One region of the Citricoccus sp. SGAir0253 genome, then DNA from elsewhere that is predicted to be linked to it. Evidence: predicted binding sites of a transcription regulator. Region 1 holds the regulator's gene; the other holds the start of a gene.

Region 1 (4,213 bases):
TCCACGACGTCCAGTCCCAGCGCCGTGCCCGTCGGGTTGTTCGGGGAGCACAGCAGCACCACGTGGGGGCGGTGCTCGCTCACCTGGGCCGCGGCGGAGGCCGCCGTCAGGGAGAAGTCCTCACCCCGCTCCCCGGCCACGTAGGCGGTGTCCGTGCCGGCGGCGAGCAGGGGGTACATCGAGTAGGTCGGCGGGAAGGACAGCACGCTGCGCCCGGGGCCGCCGAAGGCCTGCAGCAGCTGCTGCAGGATCTCGTTCGAGCCGTTGGCGGCCCACAGGTTGTCCGCGGACAGCCCATGCCCCAGGTACTCGGCCAGGCGCTTCCGCAGCTCGGTGAACTCCCGGTCCGGGTAGCGGTTGAGGGTGACGGCGGCCTCGGCCACGGACGCCGTGATCGCCTCGACGACCTCCGGGGGCACGGGATGCGTGTTCTCGTTCGTGTTGAGCGCGACGGCCACGTCCAGCTGGGGCGCGCCGTAGGGGCTCAGCCCGCGGAGGTTCTCGCGGAGGGGCAGGGCGGCCAGGGCCTCCTGGCTGGACAGGGAATCGTCGGTGCTCACCCGGTCCAGTCTAGGACCGGCCGCGGCCACGCCCCGCTCCGGTCTCGCCGGTTTACGCCGCCGAGGCCGGCGGCGGGGGTCAGCCCGCGGCCGGGACGAAGAGGACCTGCCCCGGCTGCAGGTCCGGGCCCGAGAGGTCGTTGAGCTCGCCGATGCGCAGGATGGTCTCGTTGCGCGGACCCTCCGGGACCGCCTCACCGGCCAGGGACCACAGCGTGTCCCCGTAGTCCACGGTGACCGACCGCAGGGCGGGGGCGGAGCGCTCGGGCGAGGCGGCCGCGGGGGCCACGGCGTGGGCGCCGAAGAACACGGCGGCGGCCGCGGCCAGCACGGCCAGCACGATGACGGGCAGCCCGAGCAGCAGGAGGCGGCCGCGGCGGTTCAGGCGGAACCCGGCGACGCGGTGGACGGGGACCCCGATCGATGCTGCAGTGCTCATGCTCTCCTGCCTCTCCGCCCGGCGAGCGGGCTGATCGAACGTGTGTTCTAGTTCCTCGTTGCCATGTCTAGCACGCATGTTCGAGACACGCCAAGCGAAAGTTCGAACATACCTTTGAATCCGGCCGTCTCCTCCCGTAGCATCGGGGGCAGGACGTGGCGTGACGCCGCCCGGCGGGACGGCCACGGCACAGCCCAGTCGGCCCCACGGACACGATAAGAACGGACCCACGCATGGCCACCCGGAACCCCTTGCCCACGCCAGACGCCCCGTCCCCGACCGCGGCGCGTCCCCTCACCCCCGCCAGCGGGTCATCCTGGGCTCGATCCGGTCCGCCATCGCCCAGCACGGCTACCCGCCGTCCATGCGGGAGATCGGCGACGCCGCGGGCCTGGCGTCCCTGTCCTCCGTCACCCACCAGCTGGGGCAGCTGGAGAAGTGGGGCTACATCCGCAAGGACCCGGGCCGGCCGCGGGCCATGGAGGTCCTGCTCGACGAGGACGGCCGGCCCGTTGCCGGCGGTGCTCCGGAGGCCGCGCCGGCGCCGGTGGCCACGCTGCACACGGGCGCCGTCGAGGGGCACGGGGTGCCCGTGCCGCTGGTCGGCCGCATCGCCGCCGGCGGCCCCATCCTGGCCGAGCAGCAGGTCGAGGACGTCATGACCCTCCCCCGGCAGCTCACCGGCGAGGGCGAGCTGTTCATGCTGCGCGTCTCGGGCGACTCGATGGTGGACGCCGCCATCTGCGACGGCGACTGGGTCGTGGTCCGGCGCCAGCACGCCGCGCAGAACGGGGACATCGTGGCCGCACTGTTGGACGACGAGGCCACCGTCAAGACCTTCCGCCAGCGGGACGGCCACACCTGGCTGCTGCCGCAGAACTCCGCCTACGAGCCGATCCTGGGGGACGAGGCGACGGTGATGGGCAAGGTCGTCACCGTGCTGCGCTCCCTCTGACCGGGGCCCGGCACGGGGACGCACCGTGCCCGGGTCGATGACGAACGGAGGAGGATCCGATGAGGAACCACCGTCCCTTCCCGACCGGCGTGCGCGTCGCGGACGCCGAGCGCTTCGTGTTCACCCATGCCCGGCTGCTGGAGCGCCGGCGGGTGGACCTGCTGCTCCACGGCGGGGACCAGGACGGGGTCCTCGCCGCGCTGGGGGCCTACCGCAACCCGGACGGCGGCTTCGGGCACGGGCTCGAGCCGGACCTCCGGTCCCCGCTGAGCGAGCCGCTGTCCACCCTGGCCGCCCTGGACCTGCTGGCCGGCTGGGGGCTGGCCGACCACCCGTGGGTCCGCACCGGCCTCGAGTGGGCCGCCGCCACGTCCGGCCTCGACGGGTCCCTGCCGTTCATGACCGAGCCGTCCCGGCCCTGGCCCCGGGCGCCCTGGGTCGAGCCGGGCCCCGCCGGCTCCCTCCTGACGTTCGGCTTCGCCGCGGCGGCGCTGCGCACGGGCTTCACCGGCGGCTGGTCCGAGGCGGCCGTCGCGTGGTGCCACGCACGCCTGGGCGGCCCGGCGCCGCTGCCCGCCTACGAGGTCAAGTACGCGCTGCGGTTCCTGTCCGCCGAGCTGGCCGTGCTCGGCGCGTCCGCCTCCGCGCCCGGGGCCGACGCCCCGCCCGCGCTCCCCGCGACGGCGAGCCCGGCGCCCGATGACCCCGCCCCACGCGCGTTCCCCTCCGCCGCGGCCTCCGCGGGTCCCGGCGTCCGGGCCGCCGAGGCGGTCCGGGCGGACCTGGCGCGGCTGCGCGAGCGGCTCGGGGAGGACGGCGGCCTGCCCGTGGCGGGCGGGGCGGAGGGCGAGCGGCTACGCCCGTGGGACTTCGCCGGGGATCCCTGGTCCGGCACGGACCCCCGGTCGGGACCGGACGGCTCCGGGCCGATCGGGGCTGCGGGCGGGGCGGCCGGGGCCGTCTTCACGGCCGCGCAGCTGGCCGCCGACCTCGAGCGCGTCGCCGGCGGCCAGCACGCGGACGGCGGCTGGACGGTCGACTGGCCGGCCTGGTGCCCGGCCCAGGGCCACGAGTGGCGCGGGATCCGCACCGTGGAGTCCCTCGAGCTGCTCTCCGCCGCGGCGCCCGCCTGACGGCACCGCGCCCGCCTGACGGCACCGCGCGCGTCGAGACCGTCCCGCGTCGAGACCGTCCCGCGTCGAGACCCCGTCGAGGACGCCCCGTCGGGGGCAGCCCCGGGGCCGCCCGGTCCCTCAGCCGCGCAGCCGCCCGAGCACGCCGCGCACGACGGCGGGGTCCGTGGTCGGCCAGAAGTCGGGCAGCGTGGACCGCAGGAACCCGCCGTAGCGCTCGGTGGCCAGCCGCGGGTCCAGCACGGCCACGACGCCGCGGTCGGTGGCGGTCCGGATGAGCCGCCCCGCGCCCTGCGCCAGGCGGACGGCCGCGTGGGTCGCGGAGACGGCCATGAACCCATTGCCCCCGTGGCGGCTGACGTCCCGGGAGCGGGCCGTGCCGAGGGGGTCGTCCGGCCGGGGGAACGGGATGCGGTCGATCACCACGAGCCGGCACGAGGGGCCCGGCACGTCGACGCCCTGCCACAGGCTCATGGTGCCGAAGAGGCACGTGTCCGGCTCGGCGGCGAACCGGCGGACGAGGGCGGACAGGGTGGCGTCCCCCTGGCACAGCACCTCGGGGGCGGACCCCAGCCGGGAGCGCATCTCCGCGGCGGCGTCCTCCGCGGCCCGCCGGGAGGAGAACAGGCACAGCGCCCCGCCCCCGGAGGCCCGCAGCAGCTCCTCGAGCTCGTCGTAGGACTCCGGTGCGGCGGTGCGCCCGGGGCGGGGCAGGTGCCGGGCCACGTAGAGCACGCCCTGGCGCGGGTAGTCGAACGGGCTGCCCACGTCCACGCCCGTCCACCGGGGCGCCCCCTCCCCTAGCAGCCCGAGGGCCCCGGCCACGGGGTCGAAGGAGTCGCCCACGGCGAGGGTCGCGGAGGTCAGCACGGTGGTCGCCTGGCCGAACAGCCCATCCCGGAGCCGGCCGGCCACGGACAGCGGGGCGACGGAGAGCATCGGCGCCGCCGTCTCGTCCCCGGGCACCCAGCCGGTCCCCGGCTCGAAGCGGCCCGGGCGGGAGGCCCACAGCACCTCCGGGTACTCGGCCTCGGGGGTGGTGCCGAGCATGCGCTCGGCCACCTCGAGGACCTCCTGGAGGCGGGAGCGGGCCATCTGGCGGCCGCCGTCGGCCGCGGTGTCCCCG
Region 2 (4,213 bases), 840 kb from region 1:
GGCCCAGCTGGAGAAGCCCAGCAGCCCGGCCTTCTCCGCGCGCAGCGCGGCCAGCTCGGCCGCCAGCTCCAGGGTCCCGTGCTCGCCGGGACCGCGGCCGCGGGACCACGCCGCCTCGAAGACGCGGCGGCGGGTCCCGCGGTCCTCGAGCACCTCGAGCCACGGCTGGGAGGTGAACAGGGACAGCGCCAGGAGGTGGCCGCCGTCGTGCCCCGCCGCCCGCGCCGCCGCGGCGGCCGCCGCCACGTCCTGCTCCGGCAGCCCCGCCAGCTCCACCGCGTCCCGCACGTACACGGCCGCCGCGGCAGTGCCGGCCACGAGGCGCCGCTCGTACCGGGCGGAGAGGACGGCGAGGCGCTCGTTGAGCGCCGCCAGCCGCTCCTGGGCGGCCGGGGCGAGGTCCGCCCCACGCAGCCGGAAGTCGCGCAGCACCTGCTCGGCCAGCCGCCGCTCCTCCCCGGCCAGGGCGGAGACGTCCACGGCGGCCAGCCGGCGGTACAGCCGCCCGTCGAGGTGGACGGCGTCCCAGTGGGCGGCCAGTTCCGGCTCCACCTGCTCGAGGATCGCCAGCCGGGCCTCGGTGCCGTCGGCCGGCCGGACCACGCCGAAGGCCATGGCCACGCGGCGCAGGTCCTGCCCGGCGCGCTCGAGGGCCTCCACGGTGTCCTCGAAGGTCGCCGGGCCGGTGCCGGCGGCGATCGCCTCGAGCTCGCGCCGGTGCGAGGCCATGGCCGCGCGGAAGGCGGGCAGGTAGTGCTCGTCGCGGATGGCGCGGAAGTCCGGCAGCCCGTAGGGGAGCGTGGACGGGGCGAGCAGGGGGTTGGCGGGGGCGGGCCGGATGGTCATGGTCAGCCACTGTTCCACGTCCGCGCCGGGCCGGACAGGGCCGGGTCCGTGCCGACCGCTAGAATCGTGAGCCAGACCATCACCGAGAGCCGAGGCCGGCCGGGCGAGCACGCGACCGGCGCGGGGAGGAGTACACGTGGCAGGGCATTCCAAGTGGGCCACCACCAAGCACAAGAAGGCCGTGATCGACGCGCGGCGGGCCAAGGCCTTCGCCAAGTACATCAAGAACATCGAGGTGGCCGCGCGGGCCGGCGGCGCCGACCTCGCGGGCAACCCCGCGCTGGACCTGGCGGTCACCAAGGCCAAGAAGCAGTCCGTGCCCAACGACAACATCGACCGCGCCATCAAGCGCGGCGCGGGCCTGACCGGCGAGGTCATCGACTACGCCGAGATCACCTACGAGGTCCGCGGCCCGCAGGGCTCGGCCCTCATGGTCGAGTGCCTCACGGACAACAAGAACCGCGCCGCGGCCGAGGTGCGCACCGCCGTCACCCGCAACGGCGGCACGATGGCCGACGTCGGCTCCGTCGCCTTCCTCTTCAACCGCACCGGCCTGGTCCGGCTCCCGGCCGAGGGACGCACCGAGGACGACGTCCTCCTGGCCGTCCTGGACGCCGGCGCGGAGGAGGTCGTCCAGTCCGGGGACTCCTTCGAGGTGCTGTGCGACCCCTCCGACCTGCGCGCCGTGGCGACCGCGCTGGACGAGGCCGGGATCGAGTACGACACGGACGAGATGGAGTTCGTGGCCACGATGAAGGTCGAGCTGGACGCCAAGGGCGCCAAGACCTTCCTCCAGCTCGTCGACGCCCTCGAGGACCTGGACGACGTGCAGAGCGTCTACTCCAACGTGGAGATCGCCCCCGAGGTCCTCGCCCAGCTCGAGGAGGACTGAGCCCGCCGTGGCCGCCACCGCGCCCGCCCGGTCCCCGCAGGGCCTGCGGGTGCTCGGCGTCGACCCGGGGCTCACCCGGTGCGGCATCGCGGTCGTGGACGTCGCGCCCAACCGCACGGCCACCCTCGTGGGGGTGACGGTCGTGGGCACCGCCGCGGAGGCCTCCCTGGACCGGCGCCTGCTGGCCATCGACGAGGCGATCGAGGAGTGGCTGGACCGGCACGCCCCGGACCACGTGGCCGTGGAGCGCATGTTCGCCCAGAACAACACGCCCACCGTGATGGGCACGGCCCAGGCCTCCGGCGTGGTGATCGCCGCGGCGGCCCGGCGCGGGCTGCCGGTCGCCCTGCACACCCCCTCCGAGGTCAAGGCGGCGGTGACGGGCAACGGCACGGCCGGCAAGGAGCAGATCACCGCCATGGTGACGCGCATCCTGCGGCTCGGGGCGCCGCCGCGCCCGGCGGACGCCGCGGACGCGATCGCCCTGGCCATCACCCACGCCTGGCGCGGCGGCCTGCGCGGCCGCGGCCTGGACACCGGCAACCTCACCAGCCCCCGGCGGGAGTCCCGGTTCCCGACGGCGGCCGGTGCCGCCCGCGCGCCGGGCGCGGCCCGCGGGGGCGGCACCGCGGCGCAGCGGGCCTGGCTCGAGGCCGAGCGCCGCTCGCGGGGCACCTCCGGCTGGGGGAGCGGCTCGCGCGTCTGAGGGGGACCGGCCCCCACTCCCCACCGGCCCTGCGGGCGGCCGCGGCGAGGTGCCCGGGGCGGGCGGGGCGTGTCAGGGGTGGCGCTGTCCCGCCCAGCCGCTAGGCTGTTCGTAGATACGTTCGAATGCCGCCGAGCCGGGACGCCCCGGCGTGGCGCGGAAGGTGGGTGGCTGCAGCATGATCTCGTCCCTGGCCGGCACGGTGGAGTCCGTGGGCCTGAACCAGGCCGTCATCGCCGTCTCGGGGTTCGGCATGCAGTTCAGCGCCACCCCGCAGACCCTGGCGGGGCTGCGCACCGGTGAGCCGGGGCGGGTGCTGACGACGCTCGTGGTGCGCGAGGACTCGATGACCCTGTTCGGCTTCGCCACGCCGGACGAGAAGGAGGTCTTCGAGGTGCTGCTCGGCGTCTCCGGGGTGGGCCCCCGGCTCGCCCTGGCCGTGCTCGCGGTGCACGACCCGGAGACCGTGCGCATCGCGGCCCACGCGGGGGACGACAAGGCGTTCACGAAGGTCCCCGGCATCGGCCCCAAGGGCGCGCGGCGGATCGTGCTGGAGCTCGCGGACAAGCTCGTGCCCACGGGGGCCCCGGTGCCCGCCCCGGCGGACGGCGGGGACGCGGCGGACGCGCAGCCGTGGCTGGACCCGGTGCTGGAGGCCCTCACCGGGCTCGGCTGGACGGAGAGGGACGCGGACAAGGCCGTGCGGGACACCGTGGCCCACGAGCCGGAGCTCGAGGAGTCGGGGGACGTCGCGAGCGTGCTGCGGGCCACCCTGCGTCACCTCGGCCAGGGCCAGTCGGCCCGCTCGGGACGGTCCTGAGGATGACGACTGCGACGGTGGCGACGGACGGAGGCAGGGCAGATGGCTGAGGCGTTCACCCCGGGACCGGGGGACGGCGGGCGGATGGTCGGCGGCGGGGCCGAGGGCGAGGAGCGCGAGCTCGAGGCCGCCCTGCGCCCGAAGACCCTCGACGACTTCGTGGGCCAGCACCGCGTGCGCCGCCAGCTCTCCCTCGTCCTCGAGGCCGCCCGGATGCGCGGGCGCAGCGCCGACCACGTGCTGCTGTCCGGACCGCCCGGGCTCGGCAAGACGACCCTGGCCATGATCATCGCGGCCGAGATGAACGCCCCGCTGCGCATCTCCTCCGGCCCGGCGATCCAGCACGCGGGGGACCTCGCCGCGATCCTGTCCTCGCTCACCGAGGGCGAGGTGCTCTTCCTCGACGAGATCCACCGCATGTCCCGGCCGGCCGAGGAGATGCTCTACATGGCCATGGAGGACTTCCGGGTCGACATCGTGGTCGGCAAGGGGGCCGGGGCCACCTCGATCCCCCTGGAGATCCCCCCGTTCACGCTCGTGGGGGCCACCACGCGGGCCGGGCTGCTGCCCGGTCCGCTGCGGGACCGGTTCGGCTTCACCGGGCACCTGGAGTTCTACGGCACCGACGAGCTCGAGCTCGTGCTGCGCCGCTCCGCGCTGCTGCTGGACATGAAGGTGAACTCCGCCGGCTTCACCCAGATCGCCTCGCGGTCCCGGGGCACCCCCCGCATCGCCAACCGGCTGCTGCGGCGCGTGCGCGACTGGGCGCTCGTCGGCGGACTGGAGCAGGTCGACGCGCGGGCGGCGTCGGCGGCGCTGGACATGTACGAGGTGGACGCCCTCGGCCTGGACCGGCTGGACCGCTCGGTGCTCGAGGCCCTGTGCACCAAGTTCGGCGGGGGGCCCGTGGGGTTGTCCACGCTGGCCATCGCGGTCGGCGAGGAGACGG

Evidence for each region. Region 1 encodes LexA, which represses DNA repair genes until DNA is damaged. Its sites were predicted from a motif close to TCGAACANNTGTTCGA; they were not measured.
Region 2: the regulator LexA is predicted to act here: its motif matches at 2,554-2,569, upstream of ruvA (Holliday junction branch migration protein RuvA).

The regions. Positions count from the first base shown of each region.
Region 1 is NZ_CP039424.1:2,323,196-2,327,408, forward strand. Features, by position in the region: gene E7744_RS10230 (histidinol-phosphate transaminase) at 1-560, opposite strand, end outside; gene E7744_RS10235 (LysM peptidoglycan-binding domain-containing protein) at 640-999, opposite strand; gene lexA (transcriptional repressor LexA) at 1,313-1,954, shown strand; gene E7744_RS10245 (hypothetical protein) at 2,014-3,087, shown strand; gene E7744_RS10250 (ATP-dependent DNA helicase) at 3,208-4,213, opposite strand, start outside.
Region 2 is NZ_CP039424.1:1,487,504-1,491,716, forward strand. Features, by position in the region: gene E7744_RS06625 (M3 family metallopeptidase) at 1-846, opposite strand, end outside; gene E7744_RS06630 (YebC/PmpR family DNA-binding transcriptional regulator) at 983-1,738, shown strand; gene ruvC (crossover junction endodeoxyribonuclease RuvC) at 1,746-2,444, shown strand; gene ruvA (Holliday junction branch migration protein RuvA) at 2,623-3,264, shown strand; gene ruvB (Holliday junction branch migration DNA helicase RuvB) at 3,349-4,213, shown strand, end outside.